4 regions of the Vibrio crassostreae genome follow, and region 1 is predicted to be linked to each of the others. Evidence: predicted binding sites of a transcription regulator. Region 1 holds the regulator's gene; each other region holds the start of a gene.

Region 1 (3,210 bases):
ACAAGACTAAGTCAGGATCTAACAAATGAAAGATACGAAAGCGTTCAACGAGCAAAGAGCAGAAATATACTGGTGGCTATCAAGCTTATTTGCCAAAGAGCTCACTCAAGAAGAACTCGATCACTACCACTCTGTTGAAATTCGTTCTTTCCTGACTGGTTTAGGCGAAAATGAAACACTAAAGCCAGCGATTGATAAGCTAGTGGATGCGCTTAACCGCCTACAAACACGTGAAGATGCTCAACTAGAATTGTCTGCAGACTTTTGCGATCTTTTCTTAAAAACAGATAAACACGGTGCTCTTCCTTACGCTTCTATGTATATCGGTGAAACTGGCCTTTTGAATGATAAGCCTGCAAAAGATATGGAAGAGATCATGGCTAAGCACAATTTAGTGGTGAACCAAGATCTAAAAGAGCCAGCAGACCACATTGCTATCGAACTCGATTTCCTTGGTAACTTGATCATTCGTTCAAACGAAACGGATATTGAAGAAGAGCTAGAGAATTCATTTGCCGTTCAACAGCAGTTTATCGAACAACAACTGCTGACTTGGGTACCAAAGTTCAACGTGAAATGTCATGACGTTGATGAATTCGGTTTCTACGCCTCCGTCTCATCTTTGCTACTCGCATTCTGTCAATTAGACACTCAATATTTAGCTGGTGAATAGCTTATTGGATGACTAGGTAAATAAATTCAGTAGAATGTGACAATTCACCCGGATTTCTGGGTGAATTTTATTGCGAGTAATTTCTAGTCAGTCTAAAATTGTGACCGCAAACGATAAAATATGAAACATTCACGAAATGCTATACTTATTAAAGTTCAGAGCATTTCGGTGTTAAGACAAGCCGCTCAATAGCGGTTTTTTGTTTTTTAGCACTTTAGTACCCAAAGAGCCCTACAAATTTAAGCTCTTAGTTAGGTAGCTTAACGGCTACTTTATTCCGTACTTGGGGAAAGTAGCTTCTAATAGGATAAAACCATGGCCACTATAAAAGATGTCGCTCGCTTAGCCGGCGTATCAACAACAACCGTTTCTCACGTAATCAATAAAACTCGCTTTGTTGCAGAAGCAACTCAAGAAAAAGTAAACAAAGCCGTAGATGAACTCAACTATGCACCAAGTGCTGTTGCTCGTAGTTTGAAGTGTAATACCACACGCACTATCGGCATGCTTGTGACTCAATCAACTAACTTATTCTTCTCTGAAGTTATCGATGGTGTTGAGAGCTACTGCTACCGTCAAGGTTACACTTTGATCCTGTGTAATACGGGCGGTATCTATGAGAAGCAACGTGACTACATTCGAATGCTTGCAGAGAAACGTGTAGATGGCATCTTAGTTATGTGTTCTGACCTAACTGAAGAACTAAGAGAGATGTTAGACCGTCACGCTGACATCCCTAAAGTTATCATGGACTGGGGCCCTGAGAGCTCTCAGGCTGATAAGATCATCGATAACTCTGAAGAAGGTGGCTACCTAGCGACCAAATACCTTATTGAACGCGGTCACTCTAAGATTGCATGTTTAAGTGGCCACTTAGACAAAGCAGCATGTGTTGAACGTATTGCCGGTTACAAGCGCGCACTCAACGAAGCTAAGATTTCTGCCGATGAAAATATGATCATCGAAGGCAACTTCGAGTGTGATACAGCAGTACTTGCTGCAGAACAAATCGTTGAGATGGAAGATCGCCCAACGGCGGTATTCTGCTTTAACGATACAATGGCACTCGGCCTAATGAGCCGCCTGCAAGAAAAAGGCATTCGCATTCCTGAAGATATCTCAGTGATCGGTTACGACAACATCGAACTGGCTGAATACTTCTCTCCACCGTTAACGACAGTTCACCAACCAAAACGTCGTGTTGGTAAGAATGCATTCGAAATTCTATTAGAGCGCATCAAAGACAAAGACCACGAAAAACGCGTCTTCGAAATGCACCCTGAAATTGTTGAGCGAAGTACAGTTAAAACGTTAAATTAATTGATAATTCAAGTTTAATGTCATCAAGCGCACCTTTAGGTGCGCTTTTTTTATCAACAACTATAATGAACCTATATGCACAATGGAAAGATCATTAATTGAAGCAATGTCACATTTTGAAATATCAACTGTGAGCTTCATTCAACAAAAACTTTATTCTATTCAATCAGTCACGCACAGGGCAAACCACTCGAAAGAGTGAGACGCAAAGCTTCCGGCCTAAACCACTCGTTGGTATGGTAGCGGGGTTACCGATGGCAAAATGCAGTAACTACTAATAATTTAGTAATTTACGGCTTATTGACAATGTAATTGCAACATTTTGCTAATCTCTCGGACCTGCTTATTTGGTGGCGTAGTTCAAATACACCGAGATAAATAACATGGATAAACCGATACTAAAGGACTCGATGAAGTTATTTGAGTCCCTAGGAAAAATAAAATCACGCTCAATGTTTGGTGGCTTCGGTCTTTTTGCTGATGACACTATGTTTGCTCTGGTTGTAAATGACCAGTTGCACATACGCGCAGACAGAGGCACAACGAAACAATTCGAACAACAAGGGTTTCAACCATACGTCTACAAAAAACGTGGTTTCCCTGTCGTTACTAAATATTTCGCTTTACCTGAAGGCTTATGGCAAGACCAAGAAAAAATCTTGCAACTTGCAACCACGTCTCTAGGTTTTGCTAAAGAAGAAAAAGCTGAGCAGTCTTCTGCTAAGCCGACCCGACTCAAAGATCTGCCTAATCTTCGACTCGCTACCGAGCGTATGTTGAAAAAGGCAGGGATCGATTCTGTAGAACGTTTATATGAATCTGGCTCTGTAAACGCATTTAACGCCATCAAAGAATCGCATGCGTCTTCTGTCAGTATTGAACTACTTTGGGCGCTAGAAGGCGCGATCAATGGTACACATTGGTCTGTTATACCGCAGCAGCGTCGCGAAGAGCTTATCAATCGGGTCAATTAACATTGTCAGTGCAATCTATATACATAACTAAGCCGCATTTACTGCGGCTTTTTTTATATCTGATGAAAGTTAATCTATGCTTTGCCTGTCTATCTATACTATCGGTATGCATTGAAAATTTAGAGGAAGTATCAATGAGTAAGAAAATGATATTGGGTATTGTGTTGGTCGTAACCATCGTGGTGTTAGGCATCAATTTCGGCCAGTACTTAACGCTTGAAAATGCTAAGGCCCAACAAGCTG
Region 2 (3,210 bases), 690 kb from region 1:
CTTCCCACTCAGCGGGTAGCTCGCCGTTAGTACGACGTTTGAATTCAGCTGCTAGCTCTGGGTAAGCCGCTGCGTATGCGTCAAACTTCGCGTTCCACGCTGCTTCTTTCGCTGCGCCTGCTTCTTTCGCATTCCACTCAGCTGCGATATCTGCTGGGATTTCGAAAGGACCGTGTTCCCAACCCAATGCTGCTTTAGTTGCTGTGATTTCATCAGCACCTAGTGGAGCACCGTGACAGTCATGCGTACCCGCTTTGTTTGGAGAACCAAAACCGATGATAGTTTTAGTACAGATAAGCGTAGGACGAGGATCCGCTTTAGCCGCTTCAATCGCTGCGTTGATAGCGCCAGAGTCGTGACCATCTACTGCTGGGATTACGTGCCAGCCGTATGCTTCAAAACGCTTAGGTGTATCGTCAGAGAACCAACCTTCCACTTCACCATCGATAGAGATGCCGTTGTCATCCCAGAAAGCAACCAGCTTACCAAGACCTAGCGTACCTGCTAGAGAACATGCTTCGTGAGAGATACCTTCCATCAGACAGCCATCACCCATGAATGCATAAGTGTAGTGGTCTACGATGTCGTGGCCTTCTTTGTTGAACTGTGCCGCCAGTGCTTTCTCAGCCATTGCCATACCAACAGCGTTAGTGATGCCTTGACCTAGAGGACCAGTCGTTGTTTCGATACCAGGAGCGTAACCGTACTCAGGGTGACCTGGAGTCTTAGAGTGCAGTTGACGGAAGTTTTTCAGGTCTTCAATTGAAAGCTCGTAACCTGCAAGGTGAAGCAGAGAATAAATCAACATTGAACCATGGCCGTTAGACAGAATAAAACGGTCGCGGTCAGCCCATTCTGGGTTTGCTGGGTTGTGGTTCAAGTGGCCACGCCAAAGAACCTCAGCGATGTCAGCCATGCCCATAGGTGCGCCTGGGTGGCCTGAATTTGCTTGTTGAACACCGTCCATGCTAAGTGCGCGGATTGCATTGGCTAGATCTTTACGAGAAGGCATGTCTGCTCCTGGATACATAAGCGATTTAAAAAAGAGATAATTGCTAAAGTTTTCATTTTTATTAGCGCGGGTATTCTCTCAAACGACTATTGCGACTGCAAACGTTTTACTGGCATTTTAACGGTCATTTTTCGCAATTTTCGAACATTTACATCACTTAGCAGTGGCTTATCTCGATCGATACGCAAACGATTAGTTATGACATATCATAAAAAAGAGCTTGTAATTCGACCGCTGGAATTTAGAATAGCCGTCTAGATGTAGAAACACCTACAAAATATACTGTATTTAATGGCGGCGCTTCCTAGCTTGCGACGCCATAAACTATTTACACCAAAAACTTAAAAGTGGAGCTCTCATGGCTAAGCACCTATTCACTTCTGAATCTGTTTCAGAAGGTCATCCAGATAAAATTGCAGACCAAATCTCTGATGCTGTTCTTGATGCCATCTTGGAACAAGATCCAAAAGCACGTGTTGCTTGTGAGACTTACGTTAAAACCGGCATGGTTATGGTTGGCGGTGAAGTGACAACGTCTGCATGGGTTGATATCGAAGAAATCACTCGTGAAACAGTACGTGAAATTGGTTACGTTCATTCTGATATGGGCTTTGACGCTGACTCTTGTGCTGTTCTAAACACAATTGGTAAGCAGTCTCCAGACATCAACCAAGGTGTTGATAAAGAAGACCCTAAAGAGCAAGGCGCAGGCGACCAAGGTATCATGTTTGGTTACGCGACTAACGAAACTCCTATCCTAATGCCAGCTCCAATTACTTACTCTCACCTTCTTGTTAAGAAGCAAGCTGAAGTACGTAAGAGCGGCAAACTTGATTTCCTTCGCCCAGATGCGAAATCTCAAGTTACGTTCCAATACGACCAAGGTAAGATCGTTGGTATCGATGCTGTTGTTCTTTCTACTCAACACTGTGATTCAGTAACAACGCCTGACCTACGCGAAGCAGTAATGGAAGAAATCATCAAGCCAGTACTTCCTGCTGAGTGGATCAACAAAGATACTAACTTCTTCATCAACCCAACAGGCCGTTTCGTAATCGGTGGCCCAATGGGTGACTGTGGTTTAACTGGTCGTAAGATCATCGTTGATACCTACGGCGGCGCAGCTCGTCACGGTGGCGGTGCATTCTCAGGTAAAGATCCATCAAAAGTTGACCGTTCTGCAGCTTACGCGGCTCGTTACGTTGCGAAAAACATCGTTGCTGCTGGCATGGCTGATCGTTGTGAGATTCAACTGTCTTACGCTATTGGTGTTGCTGATCCAACATCTATCATGGTTGAAACGTTCGGTACTGAGAAAGTAGCGCACGAAATCATCATTGAAGCAGTTCGTCAAAACTTCGACCTACGTCCATACGGCCTTCAAGAGATGCTGAACCTTCTTCAGCCTATCTACAAGCAAACTGCTGCATACGGCCACTTCGGTCGTGAAGAGTTCCCTTGGGAAGCGACTGACAAAGCAGCAATCCTTGCGGACTTCGCTGGCCTAAAATAATTTAGCCACTGCGATTTGTTTCTTTAAAGCCCTTACTGCTTAGTAAGGGCTTTATTTTTATGTACTTACCGAACTTTCACTCACAATACCCTTCTCCAACGCCCTTCTTTACCGTTAACCACTTAGTATAAAAAGCCGCTGATAATTTGTGTTTTCTAGCACTACTGACAATAGTTAAGGTAACTCCTAGGCGATCAAGCTCACATTTAACTTAAATTAATTCAGTCTGATAACGCTCGTTAAATGCACGCTAGAACAATAACTGGGATGACAAAGAGCAATTTAGCTCAACACCATAACTCTCACACAAGCCACATCGATGAGCCTTATGGAATTATAACTAGGACGTTATTTAACTAGGGGGATCTATGCCTCGTACCGCGCACCCATCCGAACTGAACGATAAAAAACACAAGGTCAGCGATAAGGATTACGCTCGCACCATTCCTTGCAACCAAATCAGTATTTCCGCACCCTTTCATTGGTTGTCGCTTGCTCTGCATGACTTAGTAAGAATGCCATTAATCAGCGCATTTTACGGATTGTGCTTTATGGGAGCGGCAATTGCGATTGTTCAACTTGTCCAATGGCAAGGAACACACTTAGTCGTAATGCCAAGCCTGATCGTGTACATGCTGATAGGGCCGTTTCTTGCCCTAGGCTTGTATGACGCAGCTTGGGAAAG
Region 3 (3,210 bases), on a different replicon from region 1:
TTTTTATTGCAACTTCTTGCACTTAAGCTTGATTGTTGAGCAATTACTTCGTTAGGAAATGATTGCTCAATATAGAACACCGGTCTGAAAATTGAGCCAAATTAATCGCGATTATTTGTCGTTTATCTAACTAAGGGTATTTAGCTTAGGCCGACGATATTTCCATTACTGTCAATATCTAACGACATGAACGCTGGTTTGTCAGGTAAGCCTGGCATGGTCATCACATTGCCACACAACGCGTAAATAAAGCCAGCACCAGCACACAATTTTAGCTCTCTAACGGGTACGTCAAATTGAGCGGGAGCACCTTTTATGTGTGCTTCTGTTGAGACCGATAGTGGTGTTTTTGCCAAACAAACTGATAGGTTGCTATAGCCATGCAGTTTGAATTCAGCTAGTTGTTTTTTAGCCAGTGGAGATAGTGAAATACTTGCCGCGCCATAACCGACTTCAGCGACAGCCATTAGCTTTTCTTCTAGGGTTTGCTCAGAGTGGTACAAAGGCTCAAATTCAGACTCCTTTTGGCAAGCTTTTACCACGGCGCGAGCCAGTTGAGTCGTCCCTTCGCCGCCTTGACCAAATGCTTCGCTCACTTCAACGCTAACGCTTGGGTCGAAGTCGGTGATCATCTGTTTCAAAGCATCGAGCTCTTGAGCTGAGTCTTGTGGGAATTGGTTAATCGCAACAACTGTTGGCACTTGGTATTGCTTAACGTTGGTTATGTGCCATTTTAGGTTCTCAAACCCTGCAACAAGCGCGTCTTGGTCATCATTAAAGATTGAATCTGGTAGTGGGGTGCCCGGTCTTAAATCGTACAAACCTGAGTTCGCTTTTAATCCGCGTAGTGTCGCAACAACAACGGCACAGTCAGGCTTCTTGTTGGATGCCTTAACCTTGATGTTACATGCTTTTTCGAAACCCATGTCTGAGCCGAAACCGCCTTCAGTTACCACAAAGTCACTCAGTTTAAGAGCAATCTTATCGGCAATAATTGAAGAGTTACCATGTGCGATGTTTGCGAAAGGCCCGGCGTGAATTAGGGTAGGAACGCCTTCAAGGGTTTGCATCAATGTTGGTTCAATAGAATCCTTCATTGTTACGGTCATTGCGCCTGCAACATTGAAGTCATCTGCGGTTAACGGCAAGCCTTGTTTGTTATAAGCAAGTACCACTCGTCCAATGCGCTTTCTTAAATCTTGAAGGTCATCTGCTAGAGCAAGGATAGCCATCAGCTCTGAAGCGGCTGAGATATCAAATCCATCTTCGCGCTCAAAGCCATTAATTGTTTTGTCTGCTTCGTTCTTGCCTACCGTGATCATGCGTAACGCGCGGTCATTATGGTCGAGTACACGTCGCCATACGATTCTAGTTGGGTCGATATCCAGTGCTTTTAAGCCTGAGCGCGCTTCAAAGGCTTCTAAGCCTTCACGCTGTTCATGATACAAACGTGCATCAATTGCTGCAGAGGCAAGGTTGTGAGCGGCCGTAACAGCATGAATGTCACCAGTTAGATGTAGGTTCAACTGTTCCATAGGAGCGACTTGAGAGTAGCCACCGCCAGCTGCGCCACCTTTAACACCAAATACAGGGCCCATTGAAGGCTGACGAATACACGCCATCGCTGATTGGTTAATTTTGGCAAGACCTTGTGCGAGCCCGATGGTGGTCACCGTTTTACCTTCGCCGAGTGGCGTGGGTGTAATCGCCGTGACTACGACCAATTTACCATCTTGTTGGTTGGAGAGGCGTTCAAGTGATGTGAGAGACACTTTAGATTTGTATTGCCCTAATGGCTGATGTTCGTTGTGTTGTAGGCCAGCTTGCTTGGCAACCTCACTGATGTTTTTAAGGGGAGTAGAGCGACAAATATCAATATCAGACAGCATATTTGATCCTTATATCAGAACCGAAAGGTGGTACGTAAACGTTTGCGTGGCGATAGTACTGTATAAATCTGCCAAGTAAAGGCAAACCACACGAATTATGTGCTGGAAGATAACAGATCTAAAGAGTCATTGCGCGAGATCAAATCTTAAACGAGCAAAATATTCGATCTGATTACCTACAGTTGTAGTTATATTGGTGTTGAATACAAAAAGGGCTGCATATAGCAGCCCTTCAAGGAATAGGTAATCTGACTTGGCGTTAACCTCAATCAGTTAACCCCTAATATGGTCGATTAACGATCCCAGTATGTTTCTTCTAAGCTATCTTCGCGTTCAGGTAGCGCACGAGAAAGACGAGGAGAGTGCTGAGTCAACACTTCGTAGCTTACACGGTTTGCGTACTTACAAATTTGAGAAAGAGAAGAGTAAGTTAGACAAGTATGCTCGTGCTTCTCTGAGTTCGGTACGTTCACGTGGTGGTAGCTGTTTGCTGCCATGTCGTGAAGTAGTGCTGAAAGTGCACCATCACCAGCCCCATTCGTGTTCTTAATCTCAAGTGGGCCACCTAGGTAAGGGCCAATATGAGAGTACACTTTTACAGGGTCTTTACAGTCTTGCTTACGCATCGCGCGGCTGAATTCATATTTATTGAACTCAGGGATGTTACCCGGTAACAATGGCAGTGTGGTTTCGCGTTTCGCTGGTTCGTCAGTGTAACCTGCCATGTATAGGCCAATAGGGCCAGCAGTACATAGAACTAGGTCGACCCATTCAAGCGCTTTGTTAGCCGCCAATAGAGGGTCTTTTTCACCTGTGAGCGCTTCACCTTCGTCTTCGTTCATCGCGACGATGGTTACGTTCTCTTTCAGGTATTCTTGCCACCATTCAGCGTTACCTTCGATCACATACTTAGTACCAAGTGTTAGTACAACAGGCACATTGTGCGCTTTCGCGTATTCAATCGCTTTTTGTACCGCTTTTGGCATCGGATCTTCAGGTTTGCCACGCATTAGGTATGACGAGACAACTAATGCAGACGCTTTCTCGAACACTTTTTCAGGAATGCTCTCTGGAAGAAGTTGGTTCATGTGACCTTCATTGATTGCAAACGTACGTTCGCCATCTTCAGAAATAAGCGTGTAGCAACGACCGATTGGACCATCAACAGTTTGAAGGTGATTTAGATTCATACGAGAAGAAGTGCGGCAAAGATAACGATAACCAAATGAGCCAACTTCAATCTTCTTAGACATAACGCCAAGCAGTACAGATTTGCTGTCTGCAAGTACGGAATAGTTGTGCAGTGTGTTGCCGATAGTAT
Region 4 (3,210 bases), 800 kb from region 1:
ATCTTCGATCGCTGTTTCTGTGCTGTTGCGACGAGTTAACGCCACACCAAGACGACGGCGACCATCAATGTCAGGCTTACCAAACAGACGGACTTGCGTTTGTGGTGCGTCTAGCGCCTCTGCAAGGCCTTCAAAACGGATATTCGTTGATGTGCCTTGGCCTAAGATAACCGCTGATGCACATGGGCCGTATTGAGTAATTGACTTAATTGGCATACCTGTAAAGGCACGAACGTGTAGTGCGAATTCCGACGAGTCTTGAGACATCAAAGTAACCAAGCCAGTGTCGTGTGGGCGAGGGGACACTTCATTGAAGATCACGTGGTCGCCTTTAACGAACAGTTCAACACCAAAGATGCCGTGACCGCCTAGCGCGTTAACCACTTGCTCTGCCGTGTATTGCGCGGCTTTCAGTGCGTTGTCTGACATGATCTGTGGCTGCCATGATTCACGGTAATCACCGTCTTCTTGGCGGTGGCCGATAGGGGCGCAGAAGTGCACACCGTCGACTGCACGAACGGTAAGTAGTGTGATTTCGTAATCAAAGTCGATGAAGCCTTCGACGATCACACGACCCGCGCCAGTACGACCACCTTCTTGCGCGTAGTCCCAAGATTTTTGGATATCTTCTTCGGTTTTGATAACGCTTTGGCCTTTACCTGAAGAACTCATTACTGGCTTAACAACGCAAGGCATACCTACGAACTCAACGGCAGCGGCGAAATCTTCAAAGGTGTCGGCAAAGCGGTAAGGCGAAGTGCTTAGTTTCAACTCTTCAGCGGCTAAACGGCGAATACCTTCACGGTTCATCGTTAGCTTGGTTGCATTGGCCGTTGGAACGACATTTAAGCCTTGCGCTTCTAGCTCTACCAACTTGCTGGTCGCGATAGCTTCAATTTCAGGAACCACATAATCTGGCTTTTCTAGCTCTATGATAGCTTGCAGTGCATCGCCGTCTAACATGTCTAATACATGGCTACGATGCGCAACTTGCATTGCTGGTGCGTCTGCATAACGGTCACAAGCAATAACTTCCAAACCTAAACGTTGGCACTCGATAGCAACTTCTTTTCCGAGTTCACCTGAACCTAATAGAAGTACACGAGTAGCATTTTCACGAGTAGCAGTACCAAACATAGAAATTCCTTCCGATCTTTTGAACGATTGATTGAAAACGGGGTGATCATACTTATTTCAATGACAAAAGCAAACGTTTGCGCAAGTTGTTGCGTTAATTACAGATATAAAAAAAGCAGCCCTGTTAAATAGGGCTGCTTATTTAAATTTTTGTTAATTAGATGTACTTAGATTGCTAAGTAAGTCACTGGAATGTCGGGATTAATCGCTTCTAATGTAGATTGCGTATCCGCTAGGTGGCTGATGCTACCTTCTGCGATTTCAACCAAAGCAGCACTTTCAATTTGTTCAAAATCGAAGCCCGCCAGTTTAAGTTGAATCAATGCCACTTGCAGAGGGGGCAGGCTCGGGTTAAACGCAGCATTTTCTGCGTAAGCACCCGTGAAGATCTCACCTGACGTTAGTTGTAGTGAAACACCGCTTAGGTTTTTGGTGTAAGGAGCATGGCTGCGGTTTAGTGCTGCTAGCGCTTCTACAACAATAGGCGTTGTTTCTTCGGTCGTGTACTTATGATCAAGCTTAGTCATTAGGCCAGTTGTTACACCTAAGTCTGCAGGGCCGAACGAGTCTGGCAGGTACTCCTGCAGAGACATTTCATCACGCTGTGGAAGCTGAACTTTAAGTTCTTTTGCTGTTGTCAGTTCGTTCATGAATTGACGACAGTGACCACAAGGACTGAAGTTGATCGTGATATCTGAGATACCTTGTTCGCCTTTCATCCAAGCGTGGCTGATTGCAGATTGCTCTGCGTGAACCGTTTGACCAAGTTGAGCTCCGGCGATTTCAAGGTTTGCACCAAAATACAGAGTACCAGACAAACCGCGCACGATTGCACCAACATAAAAGTCAGATAACGGAGCGTAAGAATACGCTGCGGCAAAAGGAAGTAGCGCAATACGTAGCTCGTCATCCGCTAAACCACTTGCTTGCAGTAAGCTAGCAAATTGTTCTGGAGACAATGTCGCGTCAAAGTTGTCTGCTAATACGATGTCACTCAAAAGTGCTTTGATTTCTGTTGGAGCACTTTCCAGCGCCAGGGTAATACGACTGTTCATGTTGAATCCTTAATTGACCTTAGGCTTTAAGTTTATGCAATACTCAGGAATTTTCTGTGACAAGGATCACTATTGAATTGTTGTTGTTACATTGGTTTGCATAATTAGAGTGAGGTCACACTTGAAATCGATTACAAGAGCCATTTATACAGTTGATATCGCACTTATTGCTCGTAAAAGACCGTGACTTGACTGCTCTTGCTGAATAAATGCGAATAAAAAGCCCAAACAGACACTGTAAGTAACAGCATTCTGGTTGGGCTGAATCGCGTAGTGATTGTTTCGATTAAGAATAGAACCAAACTACAAGCGAAAATATACTCGGTGCGATAATCGAGGTAATGACGCCACAGAGAACAAGCGCTAGAGAACTGAATGCCGCATCTTCTTGATTCTTTTCAGCACATGTCGCAGTACCTAATGCGTGAGATACCGTTCCCATTGTTAACCCTCTGGCGATTGGGCTCTTAATACCAATCAGGTTATAGATTGGGTAAGCAAAAATTGCCCCAAACAGACCAACAATCAAAACCAGAATCGCAGCAATAGCCGCTTCACCACCTAAATGACTTGAGACTTCCATTGCTATAGGTGTAGTGACCGATTTACCTAGTAGGCTGGCAATTAGGCTCAGATCTGCTTTAAAGGCGACCGCAATCAGTGCTGTTGTTGTCATCGACATCACACTGCCCAGCGTGCAAGCAAAGGTGATGATGCGCCAGTTCGCTCGAATTTGAGGTAACTGTTCATATAGCGGATAAGCAAGCGCCACAACCGCAGGCTGAAGCATGTAAGTAATCCAAGTGTTGTCTGCGTAGTAGGTCTCGAAAGGGACTTTGAAGAACAACAGAATTGGAATAATGATGCCAATGCTGATCAATAACGGGTTACACAGTGGTGAGTTCACTTTTTGGCTTACCCAGCGAGCAAACAGGAACACTACAATAGTGAGTAGAATCCACATGATTATTTACCTCTCGAAAGTAAGCGGTCTAAGAACCATGATAAAGACACCAAT

What was found. The regulator PurR, encoded in region 1, represses purine synthesis genes. The targets are predictions, from matches to a motif close to TNANGNAAACGTTTNCNTNA.
Region 2: metK (methionine adenosyltransferase) is a predicted target of PurR. The motif match lies at 1,193-1,212, and genes of this name have one in related genera.
Region 3: OC193_RS18310 (formate--tetrahydrofolate ligase) is a predicted target of PurR. The motif match lies at 1,920-1,939, and genes of this name have one in related genera.
Region 4: purT (formate-dependent phosphoribosylglycinamide formyltransferase) is a predicted target of PurR. The motif match lies at 1,203-1,222, and genes of this name have one in related genera.

Annotation. Positions count from the first base shown of each region.
Region 1 is NZ_AP025476.1:2,324,601-2,327,810, forward strand. It holds gene torD (molecular chaperone TorD) at 26-673, shown strand; gene purR (HTH-type transcriptional repressor PurR) at 989-1,993, shown strand; cyclic di-GMP riboswitch class I at 2,164-2,249, shown strand; gene OC193_RS10345 (TfoX/Sxy family DNA transformation protein) at 2,377-2,967, shown strand; gene OC193_RS10350 (TVP38/TMEM64 family protein) at 3,102-3,210, shown strand, end outside.
Region 2 is NZ_AP025476.1:3,015,552-3,018,761, forward strand. It holds gene tkt (transketolase) at 1-1,012, opposite strand, end outside; gene metK (methionine adenosyltransferase) at 1,371-2,525, shown strand; gene OC193_RS13400 (DUF2189 domain-containing protein) at 2,894-3,210, shown strand, end outside.
Region 3 is NZ_AP025477.1:591,467-594,676, forward strand. It holds gene OC193_RS18310 (formate--tetrahydrofolate ligase) at 141-1,889, opposite strand; gene OC193_RS18315 (inosine/guanosine kinase) at 2,183-3,210, opposite strand, start outside.
Region 4 is NZ_AP025476.1:1,520,410-1,523,619, forward strand. It holds gene purT (formate-dependent phosphoribosylglycinamide formyltransferase) at 1-1,137, opposite strand, end outside; gene cdd (cytidine deaminase) at 1,305-2,192, opposite strand; gene OC193_RS06935 (LrgB family protein) at 2,479-3,156, opposite strand; gene OC193_RS06940 (CidA/LrgA family protein) at 3,159-3,210, opposite strand, start outside.